One region of the Pseudomonas sp. PHC1 genome, then DNA from elsewhere that is predicted to be linked to it. Evidence: predicted binding sites of a transcription regulator. Region 1 holds the regulator's gene; each other region holds the start of a gene.

Region 1 (4,941 bases):
ATGGAGCTCGAGGACGAGCTGCGCAAGACCCAGTCGCGCATCGTTACCGCCCAGGCCGAACTGAGTCTGCGTGGCGAGGCCGACGGCAACACCAATCGCCAGCTGTTCGCCGGGCTGCCGTTGACGGCCGGCCTGCCGCTGACCGCCGCCGAACCGTTGACCGAACCGACCTATGAGGCGCCGGCCCGTCCGGTACCGGCGCCTGCACCGGCTGCCGCAGGCGTCGACCCGCGTGCACTGGACTCGATGCGTTTCGAGCTCAACAGCCTGCGCGAGCTGATGGAAGTGCAACTCGGCACCCTGGCCTGGAACCAACTGCAAGGCAGCCGTCCGGCCCAGGCCAATCTGTACCGTCGTCTGCAACGCATCGGTTTGTCCGGCCCGCTGTCCCGCGATCTGCTGTCGATGATCACCGAGATCGACGAGCCCCGTCAGGCCTGGCGCATGCTGCTGGCGCATCTGGCACGAATGATCGCCGTACCGGAAGTCGAGCCGCTGGAAGAGGGCGGGGTGATTGCCATGGTCGGCCCGGCCGGCATGGGCAAGACCACCACCCTGGCCAAACTGGCCGCCCGCTACGTGCTCAAGTACGGCGCGCAGAACATCGCGCTGGTGAGCATGGACAGTTTCCGTATCGGCGCCCAGGAGCAGCTCAAGACGCTGGGCCGTATCCTCAATGTCTCGGTGACCCACGTCGATCCGGGCCAGTCCCTGGTGCAGGCGCTGGATCCACTGCTGCGCAAGCGCGTGGTGCTGATCGATACCGCCGGCCTGCAAGCCAGCGATCCGGCCCTGCGCATGCAGCTGGAAAGTCTGGCCGGTCGTGGCATTCGGTCGAAAAATTATCTGGTGCTGGCAACCACCAGCCAGAAACAGGTTCTAACCGCCGCTTATCACAGTTACAAGCGTTGCGGGCTCGCCGGGTGCATCCTGACTAAACTGGATGAAACGGCCAGCCTTGGCGAAGTGCTGAGTCTGGCAATCAGTCACGAACTGCCGGTCGCCTACCTGACCGATGGGCCGCGTATTCCGGATGATCTGCATCTGCCGCGCCGTCATCAACTGGTCAGCCGCGCCGTCAGTGTGCAAATGCAGGAAGAACCCAGCGAAGAAGCCATGGCTGACATGTTCGCTGATATCTACCACAGTCCGACCAAGCAGGTTGGCTGAGGTAATGAACCGTTTTTGTACCTACATCGATGGTCTGCCATGCATTGTTCCGGTTGTGAACGCGCAGCCAGTAATGTGGCCTCCGTCTATGCAAGACAAGGTAAAGAAATAACATGGGCAGCATGCATCCCGTACAGGTGATCGCGGTGACCGGCGGCAAAGGTGGCGTCGGCAAGACTAATGTGTCAGTGAACTTGTCCCTGGCCCTGGCAGAGCTTGGCCGTCGGGTCATGCTGCTGGACGCCGACCTGGGGCTGGCGAACGTCGACGTTCTGCTGGGCCTCACACCCAAACGCACCCTGGCCGACGTGATCGAAGGCCGCTGCGAGCTGCGCGACGTGCTGTTGCAGGGCCCCGGCGGGATCCGCATCGTGCCGGCCGCTTCCGGCACCCAGAGCATGGTTCACCTGAGCCCGGCCCAGCATGCCGGCCTGATTCAGGCGTTCAGTGACATCGGCGACAATCTCGATGTGCTGGTGATTGACACCGCTGCGGGTATTGGTGACTCGGTAGTCAGTTTTGTTCGCGCAGCCCAGGAAGTGTTGCTGGTGGTGTGCGACGAGCCGACCTCGATCACCGACGCCTACGCGCTGATCAAACTGCTGAACCGCGATTACGGCATGAACCGCTTCCGCGTCCTGGCCAACATGGCCCAGAGCCCACAGGAAGGTCGCAATCTGTTCGCCAAGTTGACCAAGGTCACGGATCGCTTCCTCGACGTCGCCCTACAATACGTCGGTGCGGTGCCCTACGACGAAAGCGTGCGCAAGGCGGTGCAGAAGCAGCGTGCGGTCTATGAAGCCTTCCCGCGTTCCAAGTGCGCGCTGGCGTTCAAGGCGATCGCACAGAAGGTCGACACCTGGCCGCTGCCCGCCAACCCGCGTGGCCACCTCGAATTTTTCGTCGAGCGCCTCGTGCAGCAAACGGCAGGACCTGTGCTATGACCGCCAGCGGTATGAATTTCTACAAGAAGTCGGCGCGTGACGCGCAGTACGAGCTGATCGAGCGTTACGCGCCACTGGTCAAACGCATCGCCTACCACTTGCTGGCGCGATTGCCGGCCAGTGTGCAGGTCGAAGACCTGATCCAGGCCGGGATGATCGGCCTGCTCGAAGTCTCGACCAAATACGACGCCAGCAAGGGCGCCAGTTTTGAGACATACGCGGGCATCCGGATCCGCGGTGCGATGCTCGATGAAGTACGCAAGGGGGACTGGGCGCCACGCTCGGTTCACCGCAATACCCGTATGGTCAGCGACGCGATTCGTGCAATTGAAGCTAAAACCGGCCGTGACGCTAAAGATCACGAAGTTGCGGCCGAACTCCAATTGAGTCTCGACGATTACTACGGGATTTTGAACGACACCCTGGGCAGCCGCCTGTTCAGTTTCGACGACCTGTTGCAGGACGGCGAACACGAAGGGCTGCACGAGGATGGCGCCAGTGCTCATCTGGAGCCGTCGCGCGATCTGGAAGACGAACGTTTCCAGGCCGCGCTGGCGGACGCGATTGCCAATTTGCCGGAGCGTGAGCGACTGGTGTTGGCGCTGTACTACGACGAAGAGCTGAACCTCAAGGAGATCGGTGAAGTCCTTGGCGTCAGTGAATCGCGGGTCAGCCAGTTACACAGCCAGTGCGCGGCCCGCTTGCGGGGGCGTTTGGGGGAGTGGCGAGCGCGCTGAAGGCAGTGTGGGGACACTGTGAACGAGGCTGGTGCGGTGGTGAACGGCACCGGTCTTGCTCTGTTGTGCTCCAGACAGTCATCGAGTGTTTTGCCGGATTGATTGAAATGGCGCGTCCAGGTGCTGGGCGCGTTTAAGACTGCTTGGAGGTCGAATTGAACAAAGACATGAAAATCCTCATCGTTGATGACTTCTCAACGATGCGGCGGATCATCAAGAATCTGTTGCGTGATCTGGGGTTCACCAACACGGTCGAGGCCGACGATGGCACCACTGCCATTCCGGTGCTCAACAGCGGCAGCATCGACTTTCTGGTAACGGACTGGAACATGCCCGGCATGACCGGCATCGACCTGCTGCGCCACGTGCGCGCCGATGAAAAGCTCAAGCACCTGCCGGTGCTGATGGTGACTGCTGAAGCCAAGCGCGAGCAGATCATCGAAGCGGCCCAGGCCGGCGTGAACGGCTACGTGGTCAAACCTTTCACGGCTCAGGCGCTGAAAGAAAAAATCGAGAAGATTTTCGAACGCATCGGCTGATGACGCGCGGGGGAGCTATGGAGCATAACGAATCTTCACAGGGCGATTTCGAGTCGACCCTGAAAAAACACGCGGTCGAACTGGTCGAAAGCCTTGAGAAAGGCAAGTTCGGCGACGCGGTGCAACTGATCCATGAGCTCAATCAGACCCGTGACCGTGGCCTGTACCAGGAAGTGGGCAAGCTCACGCGTGAACTGCACAGTGCGATCGTCAATTTCCAGATCGATCCGCACATGCCGCAGGCCGAGGAAGTGTCGCAGATTACCGACGCTACCGAGCGCCTGGGCTACGTGGTCAAACTGACCGAAGCTGCCGCCAACCGCACCATGGATCTGGTGGAAAGCGCGACCCCTGTGGTCAATGGCCTGGCTGACGAAGCCCAGGCCTTGAGCGCCGATTGGGGCCGTTTCATGCGCCGTGAGGTCGGGGCTGAAGAGTTCCGTGAACTGGCGCGCCGGGTCGACGGTTTTCTGGCACGCAGCAGCGCGGACAACCGCGCGGTGTCGAGCAATCTGAACGACATTCTGCTCGCCCAGGATTACCAGGACCTCACCGGCCAGGTGATCAAGCGCGTGACCCAGTTGGTCACCGAAGTCGAAAGCAACCTGCTCAAGCTCGTGCTCATGGCCAGCCAGGTGGACCGCTTTGCGGGCATCGAACATGACCGTGCGGCGATGCTTGCTGAAAAAGATCCACAAAAACATCTCTCGCAGGGTGAAGGTCCGCAGATTCATGCCGATAAACGAGAAGACGTTGTGTCCGGTCAGGACGATGTGGACGATTTGTTATCCAGCCTTGGATTCTAGAGTTTTGGAATTCTAGGTTTTTTGGGTTTTTAGACCTGTAGGAGCACCCCATTAATGAGCTTCGGCGCCGATGAAGAGATCCTTCAGGATTTCCTGGTTGAGGCCGGCGAGATTCTTGAGCAACTGTCCGAACAACTGGTCGAGCTGGAAAGCCGCCCGGATGACGCAGATCTGCTCAACGCAATTTTTCGCGGTTTCCACACTGTAAAAGGGGGCGCCGGCTTCCTTCAGCTCAACGAGCTGGTGGAGTGCTGTCACATCGCCGAAAACGTGTTCGACATCCTGCGCAAGGGTGAGCGACGCGTCGATGCAGAACTGATGGACGTGGTGCTCGAAGCGCTGGACGCGGTGAACAGCATGTTCAGCGAAGTCCGCGATCGCAGCCCGATCACCGCCGCCACCCCGGAACTGCTGGCCGCCCTGGCGCGTCTGGCCGAACCGCAATCGGCGGATGAAGCCCCGGCTTCGCCGGTTGCCGAGATGATCGAAGAGCTGGTCGTCGAAGGCGATTCGGGCGACATCACCGATAACGAATTTGAACAGTTGCTGGACTCGCTGAATGCCGTCAAGGCCGAAGCCGAAGCCCCGGCGCCTGCCGCTGCGCCTGCTTCCGCCGAAGCGGCCAGCGATGAAATCACCGACGCCGAGTTCGAGTCGCTGCTCGACCAGTTGCATGGCAAAGGCCAGTTCGCGGCCGACGCCGTGGCTCCGGCGGCCGCTGCGCCTGCTGCTCCGGCGGCGGGCG
Region 2 (4,941 bases), on a different contig from region 1:
AGGAAGAAAGCCGCCGGAACTACCTACTGCATCTCTTACGACGTGGATTCAATGAGCATGATTCAGGTGGAAAAGGTTTGAAAACGCCGCAGACGGCTGGCAAAGCAAGAGCAGCGAACATGCTGATCCCGATCAGTTTGAAGAAAGGAGCACCCAAAAGCACAAAGGCCCTGTCTTGCGACAAGGCCTTTGTTTCACATCCGAACCGAATGACTCAGAACAGCTTGCGGCCCTTGTTGGCAGCAATGCGCATGCGCAGTGCGTTGAGCTTGATGAAGCCCGCCGCATCGGCCTGGTTGTAGGCGCCGCCGTCTTCTTCGAAGGTCGCGATGTTGGCGTCGAACAGCGAATCGTCAGACTTGCGGCCGGTCACGATCACGTTGCCCTTGTACAGTTTCAGGCGTACGACGCCGTTCACGTTGACCTGGGAAGCGTCGATCATCTGTTGCAGCATCAGACGCTCAGGGCTCCACCAGTAGCCGGTGTAGATCAGACTGGCGTATTTCGGCATCAGCTCGTCTTTGAGGTGAGCGACTTCGCGGTCCAGGGTGATCGATTCGATGGCGCGGTGAGCGCGCAGCATGATGGTGCCGCCCGGGGTTTCGTAGCAGCCACGGGATTTCATGCCGACATAACGGTTCTCGACGATGTCCAGACGGCCGATGCCATGCTCGCCACCAATCCTGTTCAGCGTCGCCAGCACGGTGGCCGGAGTCATTTCGACGCCGTCCAGCGCAACGATGTCGCCGTTGCGGTAGGTCAGCTCCAGGTATTGCGGGGTGTCGGGAGCCTTCTCCGGAGAGACGGTCCAGCGCCACATGTCTTCTTCGTGCTCGGTCCAGGTGTCTTCCAGCACACCGCCTTCATAGGAGATGTGCAGCAGGTTGGCGTCCATCGAGTACGGGGATTTCTTCTTGCCGTGACGCTCGATCGGGATCGCGTGCTTCTCGGCGTAATCCATCAGCTTCTCGCGGGACAGCAGGTCCCACTCGCGCCAAGGGGCGATCACTTTCACGCCTGGCTTGAGTGCGTAGGCACCCAGTTCGAAACGTACCTGGTCGTTGCCCTTGCCGGTCGCGCCGTGAGAAATGGCGTCGGCGCCGGTTTCGTTGGCGATTTCGATCAGACGCTTGGCGATCAGCGGACGCGCGATGGAAGTACCCAGCAGGTACTCGCCTTCGTAAACGGTGTTGGCGCGGAACATCGGGAACACGAAGTCACGCACGAATTCCTCGCGCAGGTCGTCGATGTAGATTTCTTTGACGCCCATAGCCTGCGCCTTGGCGCGAGCCGGCTCGACTTCTTCGCCCTGACCCAGGTCAGCGGTGAAGGTCACGACTTCACAGTTATAAGTATCCTGCAGCCACTTGAGGATCACCGAAGTGTCCAGGCCGCCGGAATACGCCAGAACGACCTTGTTTACGTCCGCCATGCCATCACTCCACGGGGTTCTACGGAAAGCCGAGGAGTCTACCGCTCAAACGCGATAATTTACAGAGGCGCGACAGCTTAAGACGACAAAGCGACAGAATCTGTCGAGAGGGCGACGATGACCGCTGAGTCAGGAAGTCGCCGCTGCGTTGGCCGGGGTGCTGGCCTGAGGTGCCGGAGCGGTGGTCGGCGCCACTCGCGCAAGGTGCACGTTGACCCGGCGGTTCTTGGCCCGATTGGCGGCGTTGGTGTTTGGCACCAATGGGTAGCGCTCACCATGGAAACGCACGGTGATCTGCGACTCCTGGATGCCGTTGGCCTTGAAGAAATCGACCACGGCCAGCGCACGACGGCGCGACAGTTCGCGATTGGTCAGGCGATTGCCGCTGTTGTCGGAGTGGCCGTCGAGTTCGATGTGATTGACCGTCGGATCGGCCTTCATGTACTCGAGCATGACTTGCAGCTTGGCCTTGGCGGCGGCGTCCAGTTCGGTGCCTTCGCCGGGGAAGCCGATCTGCGACTGTTTGACCTGATCGAAATTCTGCGGGAGCAGTTTCGCCACGCAGGTCTGATAGTCGTTGAACGCCTTGCTGAACTTGACCGGCAACAGGCGCACTTCCGACACCCGACCATCGCCCGATGCCCTGCGTACTACCGGACTGCGACCGTCCATAAGTCCGCTGATCAGTTGCCCGGCCTGGGATTGAGAACTGTTGAAGAGCACGTTGCCGCTGCCCAGCCGAACCGTGCCCAGATTGATGTCGCCACGTCCCGGCTGCCACGGCGCAGCCGCCGCCAGCAAGGTCGCCGAACCACCGCCGAGCATGGCGTTGTAGGCGTTCAGGCGAAAGGTCGCCTGCTCGCCGGCCTTGCGCACGAACTGCCCCGAGCCGAAATCGGTGATCGGTTGCGTCAGACGGCACTCGAACTTGTCGCCCTCGACCGTCCACTCAATGTTCTCCAGACGGGTCTGGTAGGTCAGTGCCATCGCGGGAAGGCTGGCAAACACACTGAGCAAGGCTAAATATCGCTGGCGCACGGGAGGCTCCATTGGCTTCTACAACAAAAAAGACCGAGACATACATCTTTACGGCATACCTATGGGATATCGGACGCTCGTCACAAAACTTGATAGCGAGTGCCTGCAAGAGTCTTTTCCGGTAGCATTCGCCTCAGTTTGACCCGCCTGGAATCCCCTCATGTCCGACCGCCTGACCCTGCTGCGTCCCGACGACTGGCACATTCATCTTCGCGATGGTGCCGTGTTGACCAATACCGTTGCGGATGTCGCGCGCACCTTTGGTCGCGCCATCATCATGCCCAACCTGGTACCTCCGGTGCGCAACGCCGCTGAAGCCGACGGCTATCGCCAGCGGATTCTCGCTGCCCGCCCGGCCGGCAGTCGTTTCGAGCCGCTGATGGTGCTGTACCTCACCGATCGCACCCAGCCTGAAGAAATCCGTCAGGCCAAGGCCAGCGGTTTCGTGCACGCCGCCAAGCTGTACCCGGCCGGCGCCACCACCAACTCCGATTCCGGAGTCACCAGCATCGACAAGATTTTCCCGGCGCTGGAAGCGATGGCCGAAGTCGGCATGCCGCTGTTGATCCACGGTGAGGTCACCCGTGGCGACGTCGACGTGTTTGACCGCGAAAAAATCTTCATCGACGAGCACATGCGTCGCGTGGTCGAGCGTTTCCCGACACTGAAAGTGGTGTTCGAACACATCACCACCGGCGATGCCGTGCAGTTCGTCAACGAGGCTCCGGCCAACGTCGGCGCGACCATCACTGCGCATCACCTGCTCTACAACCGTAACCATATGCTGGTGGGTGGGATCCGGCCGCACTTCTATTGCCTGCCGATCCTCAAGCGCAACACGCACCAGGAAGCCCTGCTCGACGCCGCCACCCGCGGCAGCGCCAAGTTCTTCCTCGGTACCGACTCGGCGCCGCACGCCCAGCACGCCAAGGAAGCCGCCTGCGGCTGTGCCGGCTGCTACACCGCATACGCCGCCATCGAGCTGTATGCCGAAGCCTTCGAACAGCGCAATGCGCTGGACAAGCTCGAAGCGTTCGCCAGCCTGAACGGCCCACGTTTTTACGGCCTGCCGGCAAACACCGATCGCATCACCCTGGTTCGTGAAGAATGGACCGCCCCGACCAGCCTGCCTTTCGGCGAGCTGACCGTTATCCCGCTGCGCGCCGGTGAAAAACTGCGCTGGCGCCTGCTGGAGGAACACGCGTGAGTGAAGACCATTTCGACGACGAACTGGACGGTCAAGGTGGCGGCGGTTCGCGCCATCCAATGGCAGCACGCTTTCGCGGCTACCTGCCGGTTGTCGTCGACGTAGAAACCGGTGGCTTCAACTCGGCCACCGATGCGTTGCTGGAGATTGCCGCGACCACCATCGCCATGGATGAAAAGGGTTTCGTCTACCCGGATCACACCTACTTCTTCCGCGTTGAGCCGTTCGAAGGCGCCAACGTTGAAGCGGCGGCGCTGGAGTTCACCGGGATCAAGCTCGACCACCCGTTGCGCATGGCCGTCAGCGAAGAAACGGCGCTGACCGACATCTTCCGTGGCGTGCGCAAGGCCTTGAAGGCCAACGGCTGCAAGCGGGCGATCCTGGTCGGCCACAACAGCAGCTTCGACCTGGGCTTCCTCAACGCCGCCGTCGCGCGGCTGGACATGAAGCGCAATCCGTTCCATCCGTTCTCCAGCTTCGACACCGCGACCCTCGCCGGTCTGGCTTACGGTCAAACCGTATTGGCCAAGGCCTGTCAGGCCGCCGACATCGACTTCGATGGTCGTGAAGCGCATTCGGCACGTTACGACACCGAGAAGACGGCCGAACTGTTCTGCGGTATCGTCAACCGCTGGAAACAGATGGGTGGCTGGGAAGACTTCGACGACTGATCCTCGTCGGATTTCCTCTGAGCATGAAAAAACCGGCCACGTAGGCCGGTTTTTTTGTACCTCGACGTTACGCCTTACAGGGCAGCAGCGTTCTCGGTCAGGTAAGCCGCCACGCCTTCTGGCGAAGCGTTCATGCCTTTGTCGCCTTTTTTCCAGTTGGCAGGGCAGACTTCGCCGTGCTCTTCGTGGAATTGCAGCGCGTCGACCAGACGGATCAGCTCTTCCATGTTACGGCCCAGCGGCAGGTCGTTGACGATCTGCGAGCGGACAACGCCCTTGTCGTCGATCAGGAACGCGCCACGGAAAGCCACGCCGCCTTCGGACTCAACGTCGTAGGCCTTGGCGATGTCGTGCTTCATGTCGGCAGCCATGGTGTATTTCACCTGGCCGATGCCGCCATTGTTGACCGGGGTGTTGCGCCAGGCGTTGTGGGTGAAGTGCGAGTCGATCGACACAGCGATCACTTCAACGTTGCGCGCCTTGAAGTCGGCCATGCGGTTATCCAGAGCGATCAGCTCGGACGGGCAGACGAAGGTGAAGTCCAGCGGGTAAAAGAACACCAGGCCGTATTTGCCTTTGATGGCCGAGGACAG
Region 3 (4,941 bases), on a different contig from region 1:
TGCCGAGCGCTTTATCGAAGCTGATGCTCATGTCGGGAACCTTCAGGTGACCGGATTTTTCGTAACTGGGTTATAGCAAGCGTCGTGCCAGTTTGAGAAAGCCCCGGATTACGGGGCTTTGCGCGGAACCGGCAACGCGGCAATGCCAGAAAAGCGGCAACCGGTTTCCGCCGGATGCCGCTTTTCTGCCGCCACCTGCCACCGGCAAAACCTTCAGGCATAAAAAAACGGGAGCCCCTGAGGACTCCCGTTTCTTGTGTCGCCGGTGTTTCACTTCGCCTGGTAGATGATCCCCGGGCTGCACTGCACCATCTGGTAATGATCCGGCAAACCATTCAGCGCTTCGGAAGCGCCAAGGAACAGATAACCGCCGGGCTTCAGCGTGCTGTGAATGCGCAACAGGATGTCCTTCTTCACCTCGGCGGAGAAGTAGATCAGCACGTTGCGGCAGAACACGATGTCGAACTTGCCCAGGCTTGCATAACTGTCGAGCAGGTTGAACGAGCGGAACTCCACCCGGTTCTTGATCGGCGCCTTGATCACCCAGCGCCCCGGCCCTTTCGGGTCAAAGTAGCGCTGCAGACGATCGGCGGACAGACCGCGACCAATCGCCAGGCTGTCGTACTCGCCGGTCTTGCAGTTGGTCAGCATGCTGCCGGACAGATCGGTGGCGACGATCTGCACGCCCATCTTCAACTGACCGATGTTGGTCCGCTCGAACTCGTCGATCGACATCGACAGCGAATAGGGTTCCTGACCCGACGAGCAGGCTGCCGACCAGATCCGCAGACGCTGGTTGGGAGCAGCCTTGATCGCTTCGGGCAGCACCTTGTTCTTCAAGACTTCAAACGGATAGGTGTCGCGAAACCACAGGGTTTCGTTGGTCGTCATGGCATCGACCACCTGCTCGCGCAAACCGCTGCGCGGCTGGGTCTGGATGCGCTGAACCAGCTCACCCAGGGACTTGATGCCTTGCTGCTCCATCAGTTTGTTGAGACGGCTCGACACCAGATACTGCTTGTTTTCACCGAGCAAAATGCCACAGGCTTTTTCCAGGAAGACCCGGAACTGTTCGAAATCCAAATTACCCGTAGACAAATGATGCCGCCTCTTAAATCGTGTTGAACGCCAGGGGCAGAAGGCCCTTAGCTGATGTCTGCTGCTTTGATCCGGTCGACTACCCGGGATGCCAGGTCATCAGGACGGAACTTGGCCAGGAAGTCATCGGCACCGACTTTCTTGACCATCGCCTGATTGAACACACCCGACAACGAAGTATGCAGGATGATATGAAGCTTTTGCATGCGAGGGTCGCTGCGGATCTCGGCCGTCAGGGTGTACCCGTCCATCTCCGGCATTTCGATGTCGGAGATCATCATCAGGAACTCTTCTTCCGGCTTCTTGCCCTCGTCGACCAGCTTGCGCAGGTAATCCAGCGCCTGCTTGCCGTCGTTCAACGCCACCACTTCGACACCGACCGTCTGCAGGCAACGCGTCACCTGCTTGCGCGCCACCGACGAGTCATCGACCGTCAGCACCCGCAACGACAACGCCTTGCTCTGGGTCTCGACATCCACCACGCCGACCGAAATCGCTTCCGGGGTCGGCGCGACTTCCGCCAGCACCTTCTCGACGTCGATGATTTCGACTAACTGATTGTCGACCCGAGTCACAGCGGTCAGGTAATGATCGCGTCCGGTGCCCTTGGGCGGCGGATGAATCTCTTCCCAGTTCATGTTCACGATACGTTCCACCGAGCGCACCAGGAAACCCTGAGTCTTGGTGTTGTATTCCGTGATGATCACAAACGGACTGTTCTTGTCTTTCAAAGCACCGGAGCCGGTCGCCATCGCCAGATCAAGGATCGGAATGGTCGCCCCCCGGATATTCGCCACCCCGCACACGACAGGACTGGACTTGGGCATCAGCGTCAGTTGCGGGCACTGCAGCACTTCCCGAACCTTGAACACGTTGATCCCGTAGAGCTGCTGACCGTCGAGACGGAACAACAACAGCTCCAGGCGATTCTGCCCCACCAGTTGCGTGCGCTGGTTCACCGAATCCATTACACCAGCCATGCCCAGACTCCTACACCAACGCCAAGTGTTGTTGCGACGCACATTCATTGCTAAACGGCACGGCGCTTGCTTTTTAACTCGTATGAACGCTCAAACGACATTTTTCCGACGCCTGACATCTCCCCTCCGCAGAGGGCTTTGCGCGATGTCCGCCGTTTGCCTGTTTTTCGCTGGCAGCCCTGCCATTGCTGATGCGGTTACCTTGCCTGACATGCTTATCGGCGTCACTCAGGGCTTTCTTGAATTCACCGTAGAAGACTATCTGGCCACCAGTCAAACGGAAGGCCGATATGAAATCGAGGTCAACCAGCTCGATCCACGCATGCGCATGCCTATGTGCGACAAGGAATTGACAGCGACACTGGAGAGTCCGGCACGTCCTCTGGGCCGTGTCACGGTCAAGGTCCGCTGCGAAGGCGCCTCCCCCTGGACGGTGTTCGTGCCCGCTCAAGTCCGCCTGTTTCGCGAGATTGTCACCACCACGCGGCCACTCAAGCGCGCCGGCATTATCGAGCCCCAGGACGTGACCTTGCGCGAGCGCGACGTCAGCACGATCAACCAGGGTTTCCTGACGTCGGTGGATGAAGCCATCGGGCAGAAATTGACCCGACCAACGGTCGCCGATCAAGTCATTACCCTGGTGCATCTGGAACAGGCGGAAGTGGTTCGCAAGGGCGATCAAGTGGTGATCATCGCCCGCAGCGGCACCCTCGCCGTCCGGATGCCGGGCGAAGCCCTGTCCAACGGTGGCCTGAAAGAACAGATTCGGGTGAAAAACCTCAATTCCCAACGGGTTATCAAGGCGCAGGTGATCGCGCCCGGCCAGGTGGAAGTGGCCATGTAGCGGTAATGTGAGCGGCAGGATGAACGGATATTTGAAAAGCCCCTGAGTACTCAAGCAGAAAACTGGCGCTGACCAGAGCTGTTCCCTAAACTGTGCCGCAGCAGGATCTGCTACGGCGCATGCAAGCTCATTGCTAAATGAGCCTAAAGTTTTCCAGGGGATGGCCGAGAACATGGCAAGCGTCCAAATTCCCAGAGGTTTTTAACATGGTCATCGATTTCAGCCGTTTGAACAGCTCCTCGTCACTTACGGGCAGTACACGTACCAGCAACGCCAAGGAAACCGCCGAAACCGGCACCTCCGCGCCGCTGAATACCCCGGCCGAACAGGCCAGTACCGCAAAAAGCGGGGAATCGGTACACCTCAGCAATGAGGCTCAACAGTTGCAGAAGATCACTGACAAGCTGCGCGATCAGCCTGCCGTCGACAAGGCCCGTGTGGCCGAGTTGAAAGCAGCGATTGCCGATGGCAGCTACAAGGTCGACAGCAACCGTGTAGCCAGCAAACTGCTCAACTTCGAAGCCCAGCGCTAGGCCTCGGTCAGCGCCAGGCTTTTGGACGCTTAAAACCCAAGGCCAGCCATGCACGACACTAATTTATTGCAACTGATCATCGACGACTTTGCTCCAGCTCAACAATTGCTGGAGTTACTGCAAACCGAGTCCCTCGCCTTGCACGGTCGCGACATGCCTTTGCTGGAAGAGATTCTGGCGCGCAAGCAGGCATTGATCATTCTGCTCGAACAGCATGGCCGCAAACGCAGCGAAATCCTCGCCAGCCTCAATCTGTCGATCGATCGCGCCGGTCTGGAACAACTGGCCAGCCAGTCGAGCATCGGCGACCAGTTGCTGAGCCAGAGTGATGTCCTGACCGATCTGATCGCCCAGTGCCAGGCCGCCAATGCCAGAAATGGCCAGTCGATCGTCATGCAGCAGGCCGCCACGGCCAATCAGCTGAAAATCCTCACCGGCGGCGAGCCACCCGCGCTCTACGATGCCAGTGGCACCTTCTCCAAACTGCAGAAACCACGGGCGCTCAGCCAGGCGTGATGCTTTCTTCCATGCTTGCGCCCTATCAACGTGCGAAACATGCTGGCAAAATACTGGCCAGCCGTAGTCAAATTTTGTCTGGAGATTGATTTAACGTGTCCAACGTCCTCAGCGCGGATGATGCTCCGCAGCCCCCAAAGGTGCTCACTACACCTCTGGAAATCTCCAGCAACCTGCGCCAGCTGCAAGAAAGCCATGATCCACTGATCATCACCTTCCACGAGCGCAGCCAGCGCTTCCAGAGCTACTTGATCAAGGTTGACCGGGAAACCGCCACGATTGCCCTGGATGAAATGATCCCGCGCGATGGCGAACGTTTTCTGCTCGCCGGCGAGCCATTCAAGGTCGAAGGTTTTCATGACGGTGTGCGCATTGCCTGGGAATGTAACGGCACGCTTAAAATCGAAGAATCCAGTGGCGATCGCTTCTACACCGGCGACCTGCCCGCCGAAGTGGTTTATCACCAGCGCCGCAATGCTTTCCGCGCCGCCCTGAAGCTGACCGACCTGGTCAGCGTCGAACTGGGTGGCGAAAAACTCAAGTCGCCTATCGGCGGCAAACTGCTGGATATCTCGGCCACCGGCTGCAAACTGCGCTTCGAAGGCGACATCACCGACCGTCTGCAACTGGGTCAGGTCTACGATCGGCTGATCGCCGCGCCGCTGTTCGGCAACCAACCAGCCTCCGTCGAATTGCGCTACCTGCACTTCGAAGAAAAACTCAACATCACCTTCGCCGGCCTGCGCTTTCACAACATCAGCGGCCCGGCGGCGCGCAACGTCGAGCGTTTCGTTTATCAACTGCAACGCGAAGCGCGTCGGTTCGATAAAGACGACCTCTGATCGGCAGGCATGAAAAAACGGGCAGTCACTGCGGTGACTGCCCGTTTTTTTATGCCTGAATCAAGGTCTGGCGGGGCTGATGTCCGGCCCCTCACCTTCGATTGTCGAATCGGTTGGTGCGACAGGTT
Region 4 (4,941 bases), on a different contig from region 1:
ATTGCAAGGCTTGCTGCAGCGCTCCCATCAACTGGTGGTGAGCAAGCTGCCCAAGCGCGTGCAGGTCGGGCTGCTGCTCTAGAACAGCGCCAGGAGGTTCGAACCGAGGAACAACTGATCGATCCAGAACACCTGATGCAACGCCACGATCACCCAGAACAGCACCTGAAACGACACCTTGCGCGTCTTGTGCCGGAAGACCTGCTGGGCGATCAATGCGCCCGGCCAGCCACCGGCCAGTTCCACGGCGTGCAGGATGTTTTCCGGCGTACGCCAGGCGGCGGCGCGTGCCTTGCGTTTGTCCGCCCAGTACAGAAAAAACGCCAGCACGCTGACCAGTCCGTAAGCGGTCAGCGGTACCAGGGAAATCCCGCGCAGCCACATCGACAGCGAGCCGGACAGCGGCAACGCGCAGACGATCAGCAGCACCACCAGCTTCAATTTCAAGTGCTGGATATTGCCACCGGAAGGACCGCGATCCGGGCGGCGTGCTCGGGAATCACTCATGGCTTGGCTGCCGACCAGTCAACCCAGCCGAACTGCCAGGTCGCCAGAATCACCAGACCGAAGACGATCCGATACCAGGCGAACGCCGCGTAGCTGTGGCTACCGATGAACTTGAGCAGGCCGCGCACCGCGATCATGGCGAAGATGAACGCCGTGACGAACCCGATGGCGAACACCGGGAAATCTGCCGGCACGAACAGGTCCCGATACTTGTAGCCCGAATACACCGCCGCACCGACCATGGTCGGCATCGCCAGGAAGAACGAGAACTCGGTGGCGGTCTTGCGCGACAGGCCGAACAACAGGCCGCCGATGATGGTCGAGCCGGAGCGCGAGGTGCCGGGAATCATTGCCAGGCACTGGGCGAAACCGATTTTCAGCGCATCCGTCCAGCGAATGTCATCGACCGTTTCGGCGTGTACTTCATGCTGGCGCTGCTCAGCCCACAGCATCACGATCCCGCCCACCACCAGCGCGGCGGCCACGGTGATCGGGTTGAACAGATAGTGGTGAATCAGATCGGCGAAGACCACCCCCAGCACCACGGCGGGCAGGAAGGCGATCAGCAGGTTGGCGGTGAAGCGCCGAGCACTCGGCTGGGTCGGCAGGCCGATGACCACGTCGAGGATCTTGCGCCGGAATTCCCAGACCACCGCGAGAATCGCGCCGAGCTGAATGATGATGTTGAACGCCATGGCCCGCTCGCCTCCAAAATCGAGCAAGTCGGCGACAATGATCTGGTGTCCGGTACTGGAAATGGGCAAAAACTCCGTCAGCCCCTCTACAACTCCTAGAATCAATGCCTGCAAGGCCGTCCAAAGATCCATCAATCCCCCAGAGAGCGATGCGCAGAGGCATGCCCCGATAGTATTTTTTTACGTTCACTGCGTTCAGCGTAGCGGATTAAGGCTGTACCGATTCCGCGCGCACAGGATCCACACGAAACAGTCAAAATTCCGTGAAAAATCAATTTCGATTCAGGTTTTCACGCGCGGGGCCGAAATCCTAACAGACAAGCCGTAATAGCGCTGCCGCGTTCTACGACTTGGGTCGCGTATGCCCGGTCACCGAAACGTGGTTGGATGCTGGCGGTGGTTTATTACAAGAAAAAGAATCCGGAGTGACAGCGTTATGAACAGCTTGCGCAGTGTGTCGATCAGCCGACGCTTGTGGCTCATCTTGATTGTGGCGGTGGTCATGCTGCTGACATTGGGCGTGTTGATGCTCAAGCAGATCCACGATGACCTCTACCACGCCAAGGCCCAGAAAACCCAGCATGTGGTGCAGACCGCCAGCGGTTTGCTGACTTACTACCAGGGCCTTGAAGCCGCGGGCACCCTGACCCGCGAGGTGGCGCAGAAACAGGCGCTGACCGCGATCCGAGGCCTGCGCTATGACCAGAACGATTACTTCTGGATCAATGACCTCACGCCCGTGATGGTCATGCACCCGACCAATCCCAAGCTTGAAGGCCAAAACCTCTCGGCGATCCGCGACCCGGACGGTTTCGCGGTGTTCAATGAAATGGTCGCCATCGCCAAGGCCAAGGGTGCCGGCATGGTGAATTATCGCTGGCCCAAGCCCGGCGCCAGCGAACCGGTGGCCAAGACCTCTTACGTGAAATTGTTCGAGCCATGGGGCTGGGTCATTGGTTCGGGCGTGTACGTCGACGACGTGCAGGCCGAGTTCCAGGGCCAGGTGATCAAGGCATCCGTGGTCGGACTGGTCATCGCGGTGATCATGGCGCTGCTGGTGATTCTGATTGCCCGCAGCATCGTTCGCCCGTTACAGGAAACCGTGAACGCCATGGCCAATATTGCCAGCGGCGAGAGCGATCTGACCCGCAGCCTCGACACCCACGGGCAGGACGAAGTCACTCAGCTGGCCCAGCACTTCAACGCCTTCACCGCCAAGCTGCGTCGGGTGATCGGTGACTTGCAGCTGTCCGCCAGCGCACTGGGCCAGTCGTCCAGCGAACTGGGCAATGACGCGACCCAGGCCCAGCAACGCAGCCAGCAGCAGTCGCAGCAGATGGAGCTGGTAGCCACTGCCGTCAACGAGGTGACCTACGGCGTGCAGGACGTGGCAAAGAACGCCGAACATGCCGCCAGCGAAATGCGTGATGCCGAAGCCCAGGCCCAACAAGGCCAGATCAACATCGACGGCAGCCTGCAACAGATCGACAAGCTGTCCGGCACCATCGATCAGGCGGTGGAAGTCATCCGCACACTGGCGACCGAGAGCACTCAGATCGGCAGCGTGCTGGAGGTGATCCGCTCGATTGCCGAACAGACCAACCTGCTCGCCCTCAACGCCGCCATTGAAGCGGCTCGGGCTGGAGAACAGGGTCGTGGTTTTGCGGTGGTGGCCGACGAAGTGCGTTTGCTGGCTCAGCGCACGCAGAAGTCCACGGCGGAAATCCAGACGATGATCGAACGCCTGCAAAATCATTCCGAGGCCGCCGTGAAGGTGATCGGCGACAGCAGCAAGGCGTCGCAACTGACCATCGAACAGGCCGGTCTGGCCAGCGCCAGCCTCAATGCCATCGGCCAGGCGTTGCGTAACCTCAATGGCCTGAACGCCTCGATTGCCAGCGCAACGCTGCAGCAGGCGCACGTGGTCGAAGACATCAATCAGAACGTCACCCAGGCGGCGGGCCTGTCCCACAGCACGGCACTGGCGGCCGAGCAGTCGAGCGTGGCCAGCGTAAAACTCGGCCAGCTCAGCGAACAACTGAACGGGCTGCTGCGCCAGTTCCGCGTCTGATCCCTGCAACCGGCGGGAACTCGTTTCCCGCCTGTTTTTCGGTACAATCCGCTCCCTCTTTTATTCCCCCCAAGGATCCTGCATGTCCGGGCTTGAACTGTTTGCCGCCGCCCTCGGTGTGATCGCCGTGTGGCTCACGGTCAAACAGAATCCGTGGTGCTGGCCGATCGGGCTGGTCATGGTGTCGCTTTACACTTGGGTCTTCTTCGAGGTGAAGCTGTATTCGGATATGTTGCTGCAGGTGGTTTATGCCGGGCTGCAGATCTATGGCTGGTGGCAGTGGACGCGAGCCGGGACGATGCATGACGGGCGCGAAGTCAGCCGGCTCGACACCCGCTCGATTGCGCAGGGCCTGGCCATTGGCGCGGTCGGCAGTCTGCTGCTGGGCGCCGCCATGGCTCACTGGACCGACGCAGCACAACCCTGGCTCGACGCGGCCCTGACCGGTTTCAGCCTGGTCGCCCAGTTCTGGATGGCTCACAAGCGTCTGCAATGCTGGGCGCTGTGGTTCGTGCTGGATGTAATCTTCGTCGGCCTGTTCCTTTATAAAGGGCTGTACCTCACGGCGGCGCTGTATGCCCTGTTCACCCTGATCGCGGTGCAAGGCTGGCGCGAATGGCGTGCCGATCCGGCGTTGCAACGATGAAGGTAATCGTACTGACCGGCCCCGAATCCACGGGCAAAAGCTGGCTGGCGGCCGGGATTCAACAGCAGTTCGGTGGCTTGCGGGTGGAGGAGTATGTGCGCGGGTTCATCGAGCAGAACCCTCGGGATACGTGCCTGGCCGACATCCCCGAAATCGCGCGCGGCCAGGTGCAATGGGAAGACGCGGCACGCGCGCAGCAGCCGCAACTGCTGATTCTCGATACGCATCTGTTGAGCAACATCCTGTGGAGCCAGACGCTGTTCGGCGACTGCCCGGCATGGCTGGAAAGCGAATTACTGGCCCGTCATTACGACCTGCACCTGCTGCTCTCTCCCGAACAAATCGAATGGACGGACGATGGTCAGCGCTGCCAGCCCGACTTGAGTGAACGGCTCGCGTTCTATCAGGCCACCCGGACCTGGCTGGAAACCCATCACCAACCCTTGCAGATCATTCAGGGCAACTGGTTCGAACGCCAGCAGCAAGCCTTCGAAGCCGTTCGCGATCTGCTCGCGAGCTGACCCGGTTTTTGGGGTGTTTGACCCGGCGCCCCCCCCTGTTTTGGGGGCAAAGTGTCCGTTCCTGAAACACTCCTGCAGGTGCAAAGGGCCCATCTCACGGCCCTTCATCCCATTGTCATCCGACTTGTTACGCAACTGAAACACCTACGCGCAAACCCGTGTCCCAGAGCTTTGCAATGGCCTTGGCGGGTTGCGTAGGGCCTTTATTGTTTCAACGTTGAAACAGTATTGGTATCAGCCCTCAGCAAACTCGCCCCAACCTGTTGAAATGCCTTAACTTTCAAAAAGCGGCACAGCTTTCGCTCTCTTCTTCACAACGCTGAACAGGCTCAGCCCACTGAAGAAGGAATTGCCGTCGTGGGGAAGATCAATAAAGCCTTCACCTGCCTTCTGCTGGTCGGATCAGTTGCCAGCCCATTTCTCAGTTTCAACGTTCAGGCCGAAGGCAATGGCGTGATCGTGCTCAATCGTGATGTCCAGCCGATTCCCATCGGGCGCAGC

What was found. The regulator FliA, encoded in region 1, starts transcription of late flagellar genes. The targets are predictions, from matches to a motif close to CTAAAGTTTNNNNNNNNNNNGCCGNTAA.
Region 2: a site for FliA is predicted at 2,537-2,564, ahead of ACKJSM_RS00915 (flagellar protein MotY). Genes of this name have one in related genera too.
Region 3: a site for FliA is predicted at 3,066-3,093, ahead of flgM (flagellar biosynthesis anti-sigma factor FlgM). Genes of this name have one in related genera too.
Region 4: a site for FliA is predicted at 1,484-1,511, ahead of ACKJSM_RS21040 (methyl-accepting chemotaxis protein). Genes of this name have one in related genera too.

The regions. Positions count from the first base shown of each region.
Region 1 is NZ_JBJXHJ010000010.1:66,024-70,964, reverse strand. It holds gene flhF (flagellar biosynthesis protein FlhF) at 1-1,170, shown strand, start outside; gene fleN (flagellar synthesis regulator FleN) at 1,284-2,114, shown strand; gene fliA (RNA polymerase sigma factor FliA) at 2,111-2,851, shown strand; gene ACKJSM_RS15385 (chemotaxis response regulator CheY) at 3,019-3,390, shown strand; gene ACKJSM_RS15380 (protein phosphatase CheZ) at 3,408-4,196, shown strand; gene ACKJSM_RS15375 (chemotaxis protein CheA) at 4,251-4,941, shown strand, end outside.
Region 2 is NZ_JBJXHJ010000001.1:200,721-205,661, reverse strand. It holds gene ACKJSM_RS00925 (hypothetical protein) at 1-81, shown strand, start outside; gene ACKJSM_RS00920 (argininosuccinate synthase) at 215-1,432, opposite strand; gene ACKJSM_RS00915 (flagellar protein MotY) at 1,562-2,470, opposite strand; gene pyrC (dihydroorotase) at 2,631-3,677, shown strand; gene rnt (ribonuclease T) at 3,674-4,348, shown strand; gene ACKJSM_RS00900 (peroxiredoxin) at 4,423-4,941, opposite strand, start outside.
Region 3 is NZ_JBJXHJ010000001.1:491,636-496,576, reverse strand. It holds gene flgB (flagellar basal body rod protein FlgB) at 1-31, opposite strand, end outside; gene cheR (protein-glutamate O-methyltransferase CheR) at 271-1,098, opposite strand; gene ACKJSM_RS02245 (chemotaxis protein CheV) at 1,146-2,078, opposite strand; gene flgA (flagellar basal body P-ring formation chaperone FlgA) at 2,161-2,922, shown strand; gene flgM (flagellar biosynthesis anti-sigma factor FlgM) at 3,129-3,455, shown strand; gene ACKJSM_RS02230 (flagella synthesis protein FlgN) at 3,504-3,971, shown strand; gene ACKJSM_RS02225 (flagellar brake protein) at 4,067-4,813, shown strand; gene ACKJSM_RS02220 (MFS transporter) at 4,874-4,941, opposite strand, start outside.
Region 4 is NZ_JBJXHJ010000018.1:124,716-129,656, reverse strand. It holds gene ACKJSM_RS21055 (MmcQ/YjbR family DNA-binding protein) at 1-82, shown strand, start outside; gene ACKJSM_RS21050 (DUF1294 domain-containing protein) at 79-507, opposite strand; gene ACKJSM_RS21045 (undecaprenyl-diphosphate phosphatase) at 504-1,334, opposite strand; gene ACKJSM_RS21040 (methyl-accepting chemotaxis protein) at 1,639-3,273, shown strand; gene pnuC (nicotinamide riboside transporter PnuC) at 3,356-3,919, shown strand; gene ACKJSM_RS21030 (AAA family ATPase) at 3,916-4,440, shown strand; gene ACKJSM_RS21025 (hypothetical protein) at 4,798-4,941, shown strand, end outside.